DNA from 3 places in the Halomonas sp. AOP25-F1-15 genome. Region 1 is predicted to be linked to each of the others. Evidence: predicted binding sites of a transcription regulator. Region 1 holds the regulator's gene; each other region holds the start of a gene.
The links. The regulator PhoB, encoded in region 1, activates phosphate uptake and scavenging genes when phosphate is short. The targets are predictions, from matches to a motif close to TGTCATANNNNTGTCANA.
Positions count from the first base shown of each region.

Region 2: ACT3TF_RS02620 (DUF6482 family protein) is a predicted target of PhoB. The motif match lies at 2,467-2,484, and genes of this name have one in related genera.
Region 3: ACT3TF_RS00865 (esterase-like activity of phytase family protein) is a predicted target of PhoB. The motif match lies at 3,018-3,035, and genes of this name have one in related genera.

Region 1 is NZ_JBQSXV010000006.1:128,363-133,969, reverse strand. Features, by position in the region: gene ACT3TF_RS12855 (hypothetical protein) at 1-170, opposite strand, end outside; gene phoR (phosphate regulon sensor histidine kinase PhoR) at 477-1,763, opposite strand; gene phoB (phosphate regulon transcriptional regulator PhoB) at 1,766-2,455, opposite strand; gene ubiA (4-hydroxybenzoate octaprenyltransferase) at 2,567-3,457, opposite strand; gene ACT3TF_RS12835 (chorismate--pyruvate lyase family protein) at 3,493-4,032, opposite strand; gene ACT3TF_RS12830 (NAD(P)/FAD-dependent oxidoreductase) at 4,179-5,393, shown strand; gene ACT3TF_RS12825 (HU family DNA-binding protein) at 5,504-5,607, shown strand, end outside.
Region 2 is NZ_JBQSXV010000001.1:583,558-589,164, reverse strand. Features, by position in the region: gene ACT3TF_RS02635 (putative monovalent cation/H+ antiporter subunit A) at 1-176, opposite strand, end outside; gene hemH (ferrochelatase) at 396-1,475, opposite strand; gene ACT3TF_RS02625 (thiol-disulfide oxidoreductase DCC family protein) at 1,672-2,070, shown strand; gene ACT3TF_RS02620 (DUF6482 family protein) at 2,089-2,391, opposite strand; gene ACT3TF_RS02615 (hypothetical protein) at 2,586-2,879, opposite strand; gene dnaB (replicative DNA helicase) at 2,912-4,300, opposite strand; gene rplI (50S ribosomal protein L9) at 4,503-4,949, opposite strand; gene ACT3TF_RS02600 (hypothetical protein) at 4,965-5,607, opposite strand, start outside.
Region 3 is NZ_JBQSXV010000001.1:191,021-196,627, reverse strand. Features, by position in the region: gene ACT3TF_RS00880 (ureidoglycolate lyase) at 1-310, opposite strand, end outside; gene ACT3TF_RS00875 (bifunctional allantoicase/(S)-ureidoglycine aminohydrolase) at 328-1,152, opposite strand; gene ACT3TF_RS00870 (YfcC family protein) at 1,506-2,954, shown strand; gene ACT3TF_RS00865 (esterase-like activity of phytase family protein) at 3,108-4,418, shown strand; gene ACT3TF_RS00860 (MurR/RpiR family transcriptional regulator) at 4,497-5,360, opposite strand; gene puuE (allantoinase PuuE) at 5,386-5,607, opposite strand, start outside.

The sequences.
Region 1 (5,607 bases):
GTATCCGTGTGAGTACCCTGCGGATCCATCGCCTCGTCATCCGCAGTAATATCTTGGTTCTGATCAATAGATGTACTTTGCTCAGATTCTGCGAACGCTAGCGGGCTAGCCATCAAGCCAAACGTTAAACCTAGAATGCCAGCTTTCTTGAGTAATTCCTTGGACATCATATTCCACCTCCGATCGCTGTTTAAACCGCTTAACTAAGAAAGAAAGGCTAAGTTCAGCCAGCAATTCCTGCGGTCATCTCTCTTACTTGCTTATATTCGCTGCAGCAGACATGCCAAAATCTAATATAATAAAATAAAAACAATAATTATCAAAAACTTATAAAAAATAAGATTACGAAATAAATCTTAATTAGCGATAAAGCGCACCCAAATAGTGTGTAAAAATGACACATGAGTAAAGTTTTACCAATCTTACATGCCAATATTGCACACTTCTACAAATATTGTGCAGCAGGCATTTTAGGGCTAGCTAAGGCGCGAAGCGGAGAATGTACAGCGGAATAAAGCACCCTTACCCGGGTGAGATTCAATCAATAGCTGAGCATCATGGCGTAGCAGCACGTGTTTGACAATTGCCAAGCCCAAACCAGTACCGCCCGTCGTCGTGCTACGCCCTTTATCAACGCGGTAGAAGCGTTCGGTCAGCCGAGGGATGTGCACAGGATCAATTCCCTCGCCGTTGTCCTCAACGTCAATACAGGCTCCGCCAGCTTGGTTATCTTTCCAGCGCAACGTGATGTGGCTCCCTGGCGGCGTGTAGCGAACAGCGTTAAACGCGAGATTAGAAATCGCGCTGCGCATTTCCTGCTCGCTTCCTAGCAGACGTGCCTTGCTGTCAAGCGCAATAGTGATGGTATGCCGCTGATCCGATAGCGCTAGCGCATCCTCACGAACACTCTGTAGCAAAGGGCCCAGCGACAACGGCTGATGATCCTTACCACTTTGGTCAATTTCTAACCGGGACAGCAGCAATAGGTCATTGACCAGGTTCTGCATTCGCTGCGTCTGCTCCTGCATTTGCTGAATACCTTTACCTAAGCGCGGAGGTAGCTGCTCGGCAAGATCGCCATAGGTTTCTAAATAGCCAGAAAGCACGGTCAGAGGGGTACGTAGCTCGTGGGATACATTGGCCACAAAATCACGGCGCATCTGCTCCAGACGATGCAGACGCGTGATATCTCGCGCCATCACTAGCCGCTCATCGTCGCCGTACAGGGTAATTTGGTACTGCAGAATGCATCGCTCATCAATGGGCGATGTTAGCGTTAGCGGTTCACTATAGTGGCGGGCGTTGAAGTAGCTTATAAAGCCCGGATCGCGGAGTAAATTGGTAATGTGCTGGCCACGGTCGTGGGCCGTCTGCAGCCCAAGCATCGTGGTTGCAGCGCTGTTCCACCACTCTAAATCTCCGTGGCGGTCAAGCATAACGACGCTATCGCGCATCGCCTCTGACGACTCTTGAATACGCGCCAAAGTGGCACGCAGCCGACTTTGTGTAATGCGCTGGCTTTTTTGATAGCGATATAAGCGATCAAACAGTTCGCCCCATATCCCCTGGGCAGCAGGTGGTTCATCATGGGGTTGCAGGGTTAGCCATCGATACAGCGCGCGCAGCTGCCGCAAGTGATAAAACAGATACACTGCCAGTCCAGAAGCCAGCCCCAGCCCCGCTGCATCCAATAGCCAGCCAATGCTTGTCCCCAGCGTGGCTAGCCAGGCCAGTTGCCACAGTTCACGGCTCCATAGGCGCACATTTATACCCGTGAAGAGAAACGGTAACCGGTGCCCCGAACCGTTTGAATCAGATTTTGATGGGTTTCGCCTAGCGCTTTACGCAACCGGCGAATATGTACATCTACCGTGCGCTCTTCAACGTACACGTTGCCACCCCACACTTGATCAAGCAGCTGGCTACGCGTGTAAGCGCGCTCCTGGTGCGTCATAAAGAACTGCAGCAGACGATATTCCGTTGGGCCTATCTCAAGCGCCTTACCATCGGAGCTGACGCGATGACTCACCGGATCAAGCAGCAGTCCATTAACCTCTACGGGATCTTCAACACCACGCGGCGTTGCACGACGCAAAACGGCTTTAAGCCGTGCCACCAACTCGCGAGGCGAAAAAGGCTTGGTAATATAGTCATCAGCACCGGCTTCAAGCCCCTGAATCTTATTATCTTCTTCGCCTTTAGCGGTCAGCATAATAATGGGAATCTCAGCAGTGGCTTCTTCGCGCTTTAAGCGCCTAGCAAGCTCGATACCGCTGGTGCCAGGCATCATCCAATCAAGCAGCAGTAAATCAGGCTGGTGGTCGACGATCAAAGCATGAGCATCCTGAGCGTTATCCGCTTCGAGCACGCGATAGTCAGCCATTTCCAGCGCTACCGCAATCATCTCGCGGATCGGCGCCTCATCATCGACAATCAAAACGGTCTTGGCAGTCATACCAGAGCCTCAAGGGGTGCAAAGAGAGCTAATTCAATGAAAAATAGCTCAATGACATATCGATGACGATAACACCATGACTTGATGACAGTTACATGACAGCGGCGATTATTAGCCCGCCACAGGCCACCAACTTAGCGCAATACCCGCGAAAATAAACAAACCTGACCAAAAATTATTGAGGAACGCCTGAAAGCACGCATCTCGGGCACGGTGAAAAATTAACCGCTGCTGATGCAGAAAAGTGGCCGCCATTCCCGCGAGTCCTAACCAGAAAAAACCGCCTAGACCCACTCGCCACCCTACCCATGCTAATAGCAGCAACGTCACCACTTGTAATAAAGCAATAATGACGCGGTCCGCATTACCAAACAGCACGGCTGTCGATTTAATACCGATTTTTAAATCATCGTCGCGGTCCACCATGGCGTACTGGGTATCGTACGCCACGGTCCAAACCACATTAGCAAAAAACAATAGCCAAGCCTCCAGCGGGACATAGCCCAGCACAGCGCCAAACGCCATGGGGATCGCCCAAGCAAAGGCGGCGCCCAGCACGACCTGAGGAAGGTTGGTATAGCGCTTCATAAACGGATAAATAATCGCTAGCAGCACGCCACCCAGCGAGAGCATCACCGTGAACCAATTGGTCAGCAGCACCAAAATGAAGGATATCGCGATCAATGCGATAAACAGCAGCTGGGCCTCGGTTTCGCTAATACGACCGGTGGCTAGAGGACGATTTTTAGTGCGCTTTACATGCCCATCAAAATGACGGTCGGCATAGTCATTCACCACGCAGCCTGCGGCACGCATGGCGTAAACGCCGGCAACAAAAATAAGCAGCACATTGCGCCCCGGCACGCCCTGCGCGGCAATCCATAGCGCCCAAAGAGCGGGCCACATTAATAGCCACGTGCCTATGGGCCGATCCAAGCGCATCAGCTGTAAAAAGTCTGCCACGCGAGCCAATCCCTTCGGCCGCAACAGTGAACGATCCATGCTTACCTCACGAAAAAGAAAACGCAGCTGCTAGCCTAGCGCGAAGGCAGATCAAGGTCATCCGCCATTGCCCGCAAAAAGTACTCTTGTACCAATAACGACAGGCCGCCATGCGTAAATACGGAGCGTCGGCCCCAGCTACAATTCTGCTCGACCCCATGTAGGCTAGCAAAAGGCGGGCGTTGTGTTGTCGCCTCTAATGGCCCTCGCACTAAGTCTGGCTGGCGAAATAACCAGCTGCCTAACGAACGCTCGCCCAAACGATCTAAACGCTGGCCTTTTAGCTGTGTCAACGGCGCTACTGAGCGCGCGACCACCCACGGCGTTTCATCTAAACACAGCGCTACTTCACGCAGCCATGCATAGCGTTTAGGGCCAATCCCCAGCGCCTGGGCTTCATCGGGCAGCGGCCATCCCACACCTTGGCGCAGTAAACGCACCCGAAAAGGCTTGCCACCGCCTGCGGCTGTTAAACGAGCGGTTAACGAATCGGTGGAGGCTACCCACTGCCACCATGGAGAGCTCATCGCGGGGCGCGCCGCATGGACGGGGCGCCAGCGTGGAAAGAGATACATTTGCCGGCCAGCGGGTGATGTCACCGAGTTCTCCAGGGCAATAACGGGAGCAGCTAGTGTAACATGACGCTCTAACAGGCTTTGGTTTCAGCAGCTTTTTCAATAACTCTTTCAATAACTCTTTTAACGACCTTTTGGATGTCTGCATGCCCGCATCATATACACAGATAATGTCAACGACACCGCTATCTTCTCGCGCTGCGCTGGTGATTATTGGCACGGGGATGGCAGGCATAGGTCTTGCTCGTGCACTGCGACGGCAGGGCGACACACGCTCTATCACGCTGATCAGCGCTGACAGCGGCGACGATTACAGCAAACCCCTGCTTTCTACCGGCTTTAGTAAAGGGTTAGCGCCCGAGAAATTAGCTCAGCGAAGCGCCGCAGAGCTTGGCGAAGAGCTAAACGCCCGAGTAGTTACCCACACCCATGTCAACGCACTGGATGTGGATAACCATGCGGTGCTTTTAGGCAATGCGCCAGGGCAAGAGCGGCTGAGCTATGAAACATTGGTGTTAGCGACCGGAGCGGCACCTCGAATGCCTTTTAGCAGCGAGCCTAGCGTTGCTTCACGCTGTTTTACGGTCAACGATTTGGACGACTATCGCCGCTTTCATCAGGCGTTAAGTCACGGACATTCACGGGTAGCCATTGTGGGGGCCGGGCTAGTCGGCTGTGAGTTCGCTAACGACCTTCACGCCGGCGGCCACCCAGTGTCCATCATTGCCCCCGAAGGTAATCTGCTTGCGCGTCTGTTACCGCCGCCATTAGGTCACGCCTTAGGCGATGCGTTCAGCGACGCGGGTATCCGACTTTATTTAGGCCGCACAATTGAATCGATAGCGCTCAGCCACGCCAATGATATTGCGCTCCACTTGGATAACGGCTCCATACTAAGCACCGACATCATTTTGATGGCCACGGGCCTTGCCCCGCGCACAGCACTTGCCGAAGCAGCAGGGTTAACGGTGTCATCTAGCGGCATTGTGGTAGATCGCCACCTGCGCGCATCGCACCCCAATATTTATGCGTTAGGCGATGCAGCCTGCGTCGACGGGGTGAATGCCATGTACGTACAGCCGCTGCAAGCAAGCGCCAAAGCCCTTGCGGCCACCCTGGCCGGCACCCCCACCCGCGTGAGCTTTGGCGCGTGGCCGGTAGTGGTTAAAACCCCGTTATTACCCGTGGTTGCCTACCCGGCTCCATCTCCTCCTGAGCGCTGGAGAATTGAAGGCGAAGGCGGCGATATCAGTGCCTTGGCGGAAGATAAAGACGGGCATTTGATTGGTTTTGCGTTGACAGGCGGCTGCGTGAGAAGGAAAGTGGAGCTTTCCAGAGCAGCACCTGCGCTGCTAGGCTGATTTTCGCCGCGTTCACGACTAAGCTAGATTAAGCTAACCTAGTCATGGTGACGCACCCAATAACATACCTTCGTTTTATACGTTCGATTTTTATCAAAGGGAGATTCCTTATGCGCAAACCTGAACTCGCTGCTGCTATCGCTGAGAGTGCCGACCTGTCTAAAGACAAAGCTGGCCAAGTACTGAATGTCATTCTGGATGAAATCACCAACAG
Region 2 (5,607 bases), on a different contig from region 1:
TGCCACTCGAGTAGCAAGCTGCCATTGCCAATCACATAGGGAGCCTGAAGGGCTAACCACGCCGCCAGCCCTGCTGGGAATACTGCCAGCACAAGGCTTGCGCGCTGGCCGAACCATCGATGCAGCAACGGCGACGATGCAGCCAGCAAAAAACCCATTAATATGGCAAGTTGCATCTAGCATTATCTCCTAAATAACGAAACGCCCCACCGTTAGATCGGGCGCGAGGGCTATGGTCACCATGCCTTTGGACTGGAACGCCAGCGTTGAATAATAGTGATTTCAAAGTGAGACAGCTTATAACAGACAGTTTTGCCTGACCAGTCAAACGCTTAAATGCAAATAGCCGCAGCGAAGTAACCCCCGCTACGGCTATTATTGCGCTTTAGAAAAAATCAGTGGGCAGGCAACCATCCGGCTAATTCGTTATTAATCACGGCAAGCAGTCCCTCTATATGATCGTCGCGATCATTCAAGCACGGTATGTAGCTAAACGTTTCACCACCTGCCTTCATAAAGCTATCGCGAATCTCTTCTTCTATCTCTTCAAGGGTCTCAATGCAGTCTGATGAGAAAGCGGGTGAGATAATCGCGATGTGCTTGTGCCCCTGTTGAGCCAACTCAGCCACGTGCTTAACGGTAGCCGGCCCCAGCCACTTCTCGGGGCCAAACTTCGATTGAAAGGCGGTATCCACTTCTTCTTTGCTAAAGCCGAGTGTTTCGCGCAGCAGCCGCGTTGTTTTCTGACACTGGCAGTGATAAGGATCCCCTTGCTTCAGGTAGCGTTCAGGAACTCCGTGATAGCTAGCCACCAGCTTGGTTGGACGCGTCGGCAACTCGGCGTACGCCTCTTGCACAGAGTTAGCCAGAGCCCGAAGATAGGTAGGATGGTCAAAATACGCGGGCACCGTACGGATATAAGGCTGCCACTTCATCTTCATCAGCGTACGAAACGCTTGGTCGTTAGCCGATGCTGTCGTTGGTGAGCCGTATTGAGGATAAAGCGGGAAAAATACGATTTTTTCGCAGCCCTTCTCTTTTAAGCGCGTCAGCACACTTTGGGTTGAAGGATTTCCATAACGCATACAGAAATCAACTTCAACATCATCACCATAAAGCGCCTTTAAGCGCGCTGTCATTTTCTCGGTCTGCGCGCGAGTTATGGTCAGTAGCGGACTTTCATTTTTGTCGTTATTCCAGATACTGCGATACGCTTTACCCGACGAGAATGGGCGTTTAGTCAACACAAGCAGTTGCAGCAGCGGCTGCCATTTCCAGCGGGCATAGTCGACCACGCGCTGATCAGAGAGAAACTCATTTAAGTAACGACGCACGGACCAATAGTCAGTGGCATCCGGCGTACCTAGATTTGCGAGCACAACACCCACTTTGGCACGCGGCACCGGCGGGTGATCACTGGACGCGTGCGCTAAACGCCCTGCCCCAGGCTGATCCTTGACGACGCTTTCGGTCATTACATTTACTCCCGAAAATACCTAAACAATTGAAAAAAGGTCATTAAAAAAATAAAAAGACACAAAATATGGCGACTTAATTGCCAAGCGGCTCACGCAAATTCTATCACTTATCGGCATACTGTCGGCATAAAGTTATACTACAATTACTGCTTGTATAACTATTTTGAAAATAGCTACCGATAGGCGAATCATTATGAACCGTTTTACGCCATTAAAGGCCCGCCCTCCGGTCACTCTATTTCACGATGGGCACTGCCCCTTCTGCCGCCAAGAAATTGCCTGGCTAGCCAAACATCACCACATAGACCACATCGCATTAGTGGATATTCAGGATGAGTATTTTAACGCGCAAACGCACGGATGCGAATTCACCGCCATGATGGGGCAGCTGCATTTACAAGATAGTCAGGGAAAGTGGTATATCGGAATGGATGCCAGCCGTGCCCTGTATGCAGTATTGGGCTACCGGCGGCTAGTGTGGATATCGTGCTTGCCGGGGATACGCGGCCTAATGAACGCGGGTTACCGGTTTTTTGCCCGTCGCCGAATACGAATCGGGCAGTGGTGGGAAAAACGTCAATCTAAAGCTTAGCAAGGTGGCGTAAACGCGTTAAAAGACGAGCGGCATACGCGAAGTAAGTGGCTCACTGTAGTGCGTGTCGCGACCAATGACTTCATCGTGAGGCACGTGCTGGACTAAATAAGCACGATGAATCTCGGCACGCTTAAGCTCCATATAAACATCATCTAACGAACGGAACAGCATCGGCTTATTGCGCTGCATTAACATATGGCGCTCGCCTTCAACATCCTCTAACTCAATTTGATAAAAACGACTACCCGAATGGATAATCACGCGTATTTCGAAGTTGTCGTGGCTGGCGACAAACTGTTTAAGATCTTTCAACTCCATGGTTAACTCCTGTTATTGATACATACTAAATAGGGCACAGCATGGCTGTGCCCTATGACATTTCAGTTGCCCTATTATTACATTGTCATGACAGCTTTCAGTTTCATGACAGCTTTCAGTTTTATGACATTCAACAACTAAGACGACGCTAGTGCAAGAGAGTTCCAGACCAAAGCGTCAACAAATGCGATTAATTACTGATATTCAGAGGGGTCGATCGCTTTACCCAGTGAATTGCGATCAATCCAATTGCCGCCTTTCGTTTCTTTATAGCGGAAAACTACTTTATCTCCCACGGTGACGGGAACCTCTCCGTCTTCGGTTTGATAGCTGTATCTCTCGCCCTCCACTACCAGGTGGTAACGATAAAGGTCCGGCATACCCAGCCACTCTTTGAAAGGCCCTTCCCGCTCTAGTGACTGTAGCTCACCGCGACCTTCAAGCTTAGGAAGACGCTGCCGATTACCGCGCCGAAATCCACCTGCCATTTGCTACTCCCATTTTTGCATTGCACATCAAGTTAATCGCCAAACGAATCGCCGTAGCTATCCGGGGCTAAATCTTCAAAGCGCGTATATTTACCAATAAACGCCATATGTACCGTACCGATAGGTCCGTTACGCTGCTTACCAATAATTAACTCGGCAATCCCCTGGTTGTCGGGATTGTCAGGGTTATAAACTTCATCGCGATAAACAAAAGCGATAACATCAGCATCCTGCTCGATAGCGCCCGACTCACGCAGATCCGACATAATAGGACGCTTGTTAGGACGCTGCTCCAACGAGCGGTTCAGCTGTGAAAGCGCGACGACCGGGCAATTAAATTCTTTCGCTAAGCCTTTCAAAGAGCGCGAAATTTCAGAAATCTCACCGGTGCGGTTTTCACTGAAGCCGGGGATCTGCATGAGCTGAAGATAATCGATCATGACCAGCGCAATGTTGCCATGCTCACGAACTACTCGACGCATCCTGGAACGCATTTCATTGGGCGACAATGCGGCCGTATCATCGATAAACAGCTGCTTATCTTTGAGCAGATTCACCGCAGAGGTTAAGCGTGGCCAGTCTTCGTCTTCTAATTGACCGGTACGAACACGGGTTTGGTCAATCCGACCAAGCGAAGACAGCATCCTCAGCATCAACGATTCCGCGGGCATCTCCATCGAGAACACCATCACCGGCTTGTCGCTGGCGATGACCGCATGCTCGACCAGGTTCATGGCAAACGTGGTTTTACCCATTGATGGCCGGCCGGCAATAACCACCATATCCGACGGCTGCAGACCCGTGGTCATATCATCCAGGTCACGAAAACCCGTCGAAAGACCGGTCATCTCACCTTTCAGGTTAAACAACTCATCAATACGGTCGACGGCTTTGGTTAACAGCTCACTCATGCCAATAGGGCCGCCCGTTTTAGGGCGTTCCTCAGCAATCTGGAACACTAACCGCTCAGCTTCATTGAGCAGCTCATCCGCCGGACGCCCTTGAGGCGTAAAGGCGCTGTCAGCAATTTGATTAGCCGCGCGGATCAGCTTACGCAGCGTGGCACGTTCACGCACAATATCGGCATAGGCACGAATGTTGCTGGCAGACGGCGTGTTACGCGCAAGCTCGGCCAGAAATGCCAGGCCACCCACGGTATCCAAGTGATCGCGTGCTTCCAGGGCCTCAGAGATCGTCACCACGTCCAACGGCTGTGCGGATTCGGCTAAATGAATCATCACATTGAACACCAATCGGTGTTCATAGCGATAAAAATCATCGGCCACCAGACGCTCAGAGACGTTATCCCACGCCTGATTATCCAGCATGAGCCCGCCTAATACCGACTGCTCTGCCTCAAGCGAATGCGGCGGCAGTTTTAGCGCGGCCGTTTCTTTATCAGCAGAAGGCGTGTCCTGCATGGCAAGCTCCTTTAAATACGACAACGTACCCAGTAAAGATGCTTATCTTAGCCGAGCCCATACCGCGCGACGACCCACATCATCAAGATGTTGCCTTAAAGTACCCGGCGCTAATGAACTGGATAATTTAGGCAACGTCCAGAAATAACAAAAGGCGCGGGAAAACCCGCGCCTTTTGAGGCGTACGTGTCAGCGCAAAGAATTACTCTGCGACGACAACCACGCGTACAACGGCATCCACTTCAGCGTGCAAGTGTAGCGCGATGTCGTATTCGCCAGTTTGGCGAATCGGGCCATTCGGCATACGTACTTCGCTCTTGGCAACATCGATGCCAGCAGAGGAAATCGCGTCGGCCAGGTCACGTGGACCAATCGAACCAAACAGTTTGCCTTCGTCGCCTGCTTTGGAAACCAAAGACAGTTCGATGTCGTTCAACTGCTCAGCACGCGCTTCGGCTTCAGCTTTACGCTCAGCGGCTTGTGCTTCGAGCTCAGCGCGCTGCACTTCAAACGCTTCGATATTGTCTTTGGTGGCCGGTACGGCTAAACCGTAAGGCACCAAATAGTTACGACCATAACCAGGCTTAACAGTGACCTTGTCACCCAGGCCGCCCAGCTTACCAATGTTGTCGAGCAGAATGACTTCCATCTCGTAAACCTCTTGTCAGTTGCTGCGGGCAAGGCGTGCGCGAACGTTCGCGAATGTATCAATCAGCCCCAACAGCAGCACAATGAGAATCGTGGGCCAGGTCGTGATTAGCAGCACATAAAATGCGACTAGCCACAGCCCGTTCATCCCCTTTAATCCAATAAACCCGTGCACTAACGCAACGCCAGCTACCAATAGCGGAATCCAGCCAAGCATGGCCAGCGCGTGGACACCTAACAGCGAGCCTGCCACCCCAATCACGGCCAAAATGGCCAATTCTTTAGGGCTCAAGCGCAGTGCGTGAAACTCTTCGCGAAAGCCGCCTGGGTTGTACAACCCAGCTTGCCAGCTTCGTGCAAGCGCTAAACACACTATTGCTGCCAACAGCACCACGAGCCCGGTAACTCCCCCCACTACCAGCGCGGCAATGGTTTGAGTATCGTAGCCTTGGTTGGCAAATTCCGTGAGCATGCGATCCACTTCTTGCGAACCTTCTCGCAATTGCTCAAGCATTAGCTCTGTACCACCTGGCGGTGAAAAAATGCCAAGTTGAACCATGACCACAGCGACCAATGTCCCCACAATCAATGTTTCTCCCCAACGCATCCTTTCGCGCAGGATGACGGCCATCAGCGTTACCAACAATATGCTAGCAAGC
Region 3 (5,607 bases), on a different contig from region 1:
AGTTAATATGCTCGCCGGGAGTGGCCACCACCACGATAAAGCGCTCTTCATGCAGCGGCATAAACGCCTGGCTGCCTTGAGGGTGGCGCTCTAAAAACGTCAGTTCAAGCGGCAGTGTGATCGGCTGACTGATAAAAATGTTGATCAGCGTGTGGCCGTTTTCACCCAGCGTTTCCACCTTAGCGAGGTCATGATGGCGCTGGGTACGACCAGCGTTGATAGGGAACGATGCGGCGTTGCGCGCATCAATCACATCGCCAAAGGGAGCAAACGCCTCTGCCGTTAGCGGTGTGGCAGTGAGTTTAAGCATTGCGTTGTCCTTACACGTTATTTCAGACGAAGGGCGGGATGACGATTAACGTCTTTATATAGCAGATAGCGGAACGGCCCTGGCCCACCGGCGTAACAGGCTTGGGGGCAGAATGCGCGCAGCCACATAAAGTCGCCGGCCTCTACTTCAACCCACTGCTGATTAAGGTGATAAACCGCCTTACCTTCCAGCACGTAAAGGCCATGTTCCATCACGTGGGTTTCATCGAAGGGAATAACGCCGCCCGGCTGGAACGTTACAATGGTCACATGCATATCGTGGCGCACGTCATTAGGATCAACGAAGCGTGTCGTCGCCCAGCTTCCGTTGGTGCCCGGCATTTCAACAGGGGCAATGTCTTGCTCATTGACCACAAACGCTTTGGGCACGTCGAGCCCTTCGACAAACTCAAAGGACTTACGAACCCAATGAAAGCGCACTGCTGCTGCTGATTCGTTACGTACCTGCCAATCACTGCCAGGCGGTATAAACGCATAGCCACCGGGCACCATGGTATGGCGCTCGCCCGCTAATGTAAGCGTTAACTCACCCTCCACCACAAACAGAACGCCTTCAGCTTGAGGGTCCAGCTCAGGCTTATCGCTACCGCCGTTGGGCTGCACTTCCATAATGTACTGTGAGAATGTTTCAGCAAAGCCTGATAGCGGCCGCGCGAGCACCCACAGGCGCGTGCCTTCCCAGAACGGTAAATTGCTTGTCACTATGTCACGCATCACGCCTTTAGGAATCAGCGCATAGGCTTCGGTAAAAACAGCGCGGTCAGCGGTTAACTGCGTTTGCGGCGGATGACCGCCCGTGGGAGCGTAGTAAGTAGCTGGCATGATTGGTCCTATCTGATTTTATTAAAATAAAGAAAACATCTTGTATACAAGATCTGCGACCCACATTAAAGCGATCTTTCGCAAAGCCCTTGTGAAACACTCCTCCCAATAGTAACTTCTTTAGAAACTTTCGTTTCATAATTCTAAAACCATACGAACCATGCTTCAAATGGCAATGTTTCAAATGACAGTGTCTCAAATGACAGTGCTTCACCGTTTGGCCCTTGTTGATCTAGTGGCTAGACGATGTCATTGCTCGGCTCACACTAGGCATTTATAACTAAGCATTTATAACTAGGCATTTATAACAACGGCTGCCCTCAAGGGTGGCTTTAAATAACGCGAGGCAACGCATGTCCCAACAAATCCCCCCTTCGCCCTCCCCTGAACGCCCAGTGCCTAAGAAAAGCTGGTGTAGAATCCCTGATATCTACGCCGTTTTGTTCATATTTATTGCGCTAGCGGCGATCGCCACGCACTTTGTGCCCGCAGGGCAGTTCGAGCGCGTTCCAGGCCCGGCTGGTCGTATCACCATCGACCCGACCTCTTATGAACAAATAGCCCCCTCTCCGGTGGGCATTGTCGATTTCATGCTGGCGATTCCCAACGGCTTGATGAGTGCCGGGGAAGTTGTCTTTTTTACCTTCATGATTGGCGGCATGTTCATGGTATTGAGGCATACCGGCATTATCGAGATTGGTGTCGATAAGCTGACTAGGCGCTTTGCCCGACAAAGCCTGCTGACCATTCCAGTGCTGATGACAGTATTTGCCCTCATCGCGACCGTTATTGGCACTCAGGAGCTGGCGCTGGTTTACGTCCCGGTAATCCTGCCACTGATGATTGCATTACGCTTTGACTCAGTGACGGCGGCGGCGGTGGCTTTATGTGCCACTACTGTCGGCTTCACTACTGGCGTACTCAACCCCATCAATACCGGCCTGGGCCAGCAGCTTTCAGCACTCCCGCTTTATTCAGGCTACGGGCTGCGCATCTTGGCGTTTATTGTCATGCTGGCGGCGGCCATTTTCTTTGTCATGCGCTACGCCCGCAAAGTGCATAACGAACCATCCTTTAGCCTGCTCAGCAGTGACCCGGGCGAGTCTGAAAAGCGTTCGCTCTATCAGCATGCCGATAATGGCCGCGCACTGGTGGCCAACGGTCGTCAAAAGCTAGCTGCAATCGCGGCCTTTGCCTTCTTCGGCGTGCTAATTTACGGCGTGTTACAGCAAGGCTGGTTCATGATGGAGATGGCCGGGCTTTTCATCATTATGGGGATTGTGGTGGGGCTGATCGCGGGGCTTAACACCGACGAAATATGCGCAGGCTTTAACCAGGGCTTCCGTGATGTGCTCGTGGGAGCGATGATCGCAGGGGTTGCTCGCGGTGTCGCCGTGATGCTGGAAGATGGTCAGATCATGGATACGCTGGTGTTTGGACTGGGCAATCTGGTTGGCGGCCTGCCCACGTTACTGTCGGCTATTGGCATGTTCTTCGCCCAGCTAGGCTTTAACTTCATCATTCCTTCCGGTAGCGGTCAGGCCCTGGTGACTATGCCGCTGATGGCACCGCTTTCCGATATTATTGGCGTCACACGACAAACCGCGGTGCTGGCTTTCCAGCTCGGCGACGGCATTGGCAATATTCTTTACCCAACGTCAGGCTACTTTATGGCCACGCTGGCACTGGCTGGGGTGACGTGGCAAAAATGGGTCAAGTTCTTCTTCCCCCTCTTTTGCATATGGGTGCTGATTGCGTTGGCGTTTCTTGTGTTCGCTCAGGCGACTCAGTGGAATGGTTAACCAGTAAACAAAAAACGTTAGCCAAAATAGTCAAAACGGCCAGAAATTAAAAGATCTGCTTTCTGTCATTCAACTATCACCTTTGTTGAAGAAGATAGATGTAGCTGACCCTGCTCAGCTACATCTTATCTTCTTTGCAAAGGTTAAATAGTGATGATGAAACCGATACTCGCCACAGCCTTACTCGCCTTTGTATTTACGGATTCAGCTTATTCTCAGCAGGCCTTTCCTGCCACCTTGTCCAGTCATGCTCAACTGCCCGGCAGCACGTTTGTAGCGGCCCCATCCGGCGCCGCTGAACACTACAACACCTCAGGCCGCTTTACTGGAGAAGAAGGACGTATTGAGCAGTTATACACTAACGTACAAGCCACTGGTTTAGCGCTCCCTTTTCCCAGCCAGCCGCTGCAAGGGTTTTCAGGTATACGCTCGCTTGGCGACGATCGTTTTCTGGTCTTAACCGATAACGGCTTTGGCTCTAAGGCGAACTCTTCCGATATCATACTGATGTTTAACATCATAAACCCCGACTGGAAAACCGGACGCGTCACTATTGAGGAGACCGTTCAACTCTCGGACCCAAACCGCAAGGTACCCTTCCCTATTATGAATGAAGCCACCCCCGGGCGATTTTTGACCGGTGCTGATTTCGACATCGAATCGATCCAGCCGGTGGGTGATACCTACTGGATTGGTGATGAATTCGGCCCCTGGATTATCCAGGTCAATAAGGAGGGTGAAGTGTTGCAAGTGATAGCCACAAACCCAGGCGGCACGATGATGCGCTCGCCCGACAATGCCTTTGCCCTGACCCCAAACCCCGGCGCACCACTTTCAGATGATGTTGTCGTTTTTCGCTCCGGTGGCTATGAGGGTATGGCGCTCTCCGAAGACCACACAACGCTCTATCCATTGTTGGAAAAGCCTGTATGGGACAGTAATGATAATGCCCCGGAAACCATTGATGGCACTCCCGTCTTAAGAATGTTCGAACTCAGCACTGACACAGGCGAATGGGGCGATACAACTCGCTATTACCCACTCGCGTCAGCGGATCATGCCATTGGCGACTTCAATCTTATTGAGGGCACCCGCGGCCTGATTATCGAGCGTGATAGCCGCCAAGGAGACCCTAGAGCAGAGTGGGCGAACGATCCCGCCGAGTTCAAGCGTATCTATCTTATCGACCTCGATCGCACGAACGAGCAAGGTGTGCTTGAGAAAATCGCCTATATAGACCTCATGGACATTCAAGATCCCAACGGCATCGCACCGCGAGGCACGATCGACGGCACGTTTAATTTTCCCTTTGTGACTATTGAGAACGTGGATAGAGTCGATGAAAGAACTATCGTGGTCGCCAACGACAATAACTATCCGTTCTCGATTGGTCGCGAGCAAGGGCAGGCTGATGATAATGAGATGATACTGCTTGATGTGGCAGACTTTCTGAACGCCGAATAGCAAGAATCAGCGTGAGGCTAGGGCGCTAGCGGACATCTTCGCCTCACGTTGAAACGCCAACGATTTCTAACGTATGTGCTAATCGATACTCATGATCGGTGTTTCAAGTTCACTGAGCTCAACGTACATATCGCTGATCGCGCTGATCCGCTCTCGTCCCTCTGCCAGGCGACGGTGTAAAACGCCGTTCGCCAGCAAACAAATCAGGCTATTGGCTGCGGCGTAACTATCAAATGCCGAGAGGCTTTCAAGCGGCGTTTCCATAAACCAGGTGACTTGAGAGGCGAAATTCACCGCGGTTGGATCAGCAATTAATGCGACCTTGGCCGACGAGCGCTCAAGCGCATCCACCAGCGCAGCAAACGCCGCGGGGCGGCGGCGAAACCCAAACAGCACCACCACATCCTGCTCGGAGAGATCGACAATTTCTTCCGCTAACGACTGGTTAGGGTGTGGAACCACCCGCACCTGGGTGCGCGCTTGAATCAACTGCTGACGAAAATGTAGTGCTAGCGGGTAGCTGTTACGAAATCCGATCACGACCACATGGCGCGCGCGATCCAGGCGCTCTACAAGCGCAGTAAACTGGTCCACCGCGATGCCGCTTAAGCAGCGCTGCAGATTATCCTGCTCACGCTGCAAATGACGCTGGAACGGCGCGCCGGCCTCTTCCTGCATGGCATTTGCGTCGATCACTAGCGGCACGCCTAAATTGCGCAGCTGGCGGGCATGGTCTTTAACGGTACGATAGCTCTCAAACCCCAGCCGTTTGAACAGACGGCTGACCGTGGATTTAGATACCCCGGTTAAGCGCGCCAAATCGGCCCCGCTATACACCGCCAGATCGTCAAAGTGGTCGAGAATGAAGCTCGCGACGCGCTGCTCCTGGGCACTTAACTCGTCAAACTGAGCGGTAATACGCTGTCCGATATGCGGCGTCATAACATCCTAATAAACTAGTTTAATGTCACGTTGATGCGGGATGATGCTCGGCCCAATGGCGGGCGATATCAACTCGCCGCGCAACCCAAACGCGGTCATGGCTTTCGATATAATCTAAAAAGCGCTGCAATGCTCGAAAACGCCCAGGCCGCCCAAGTAAACGACAGTGCATTCCAATAGAGAGCATTTTCGGCGCCTCTTCCCCTTCTGCGTAAAGCACATCAAAGGCATCACGTAGATAAGTAAA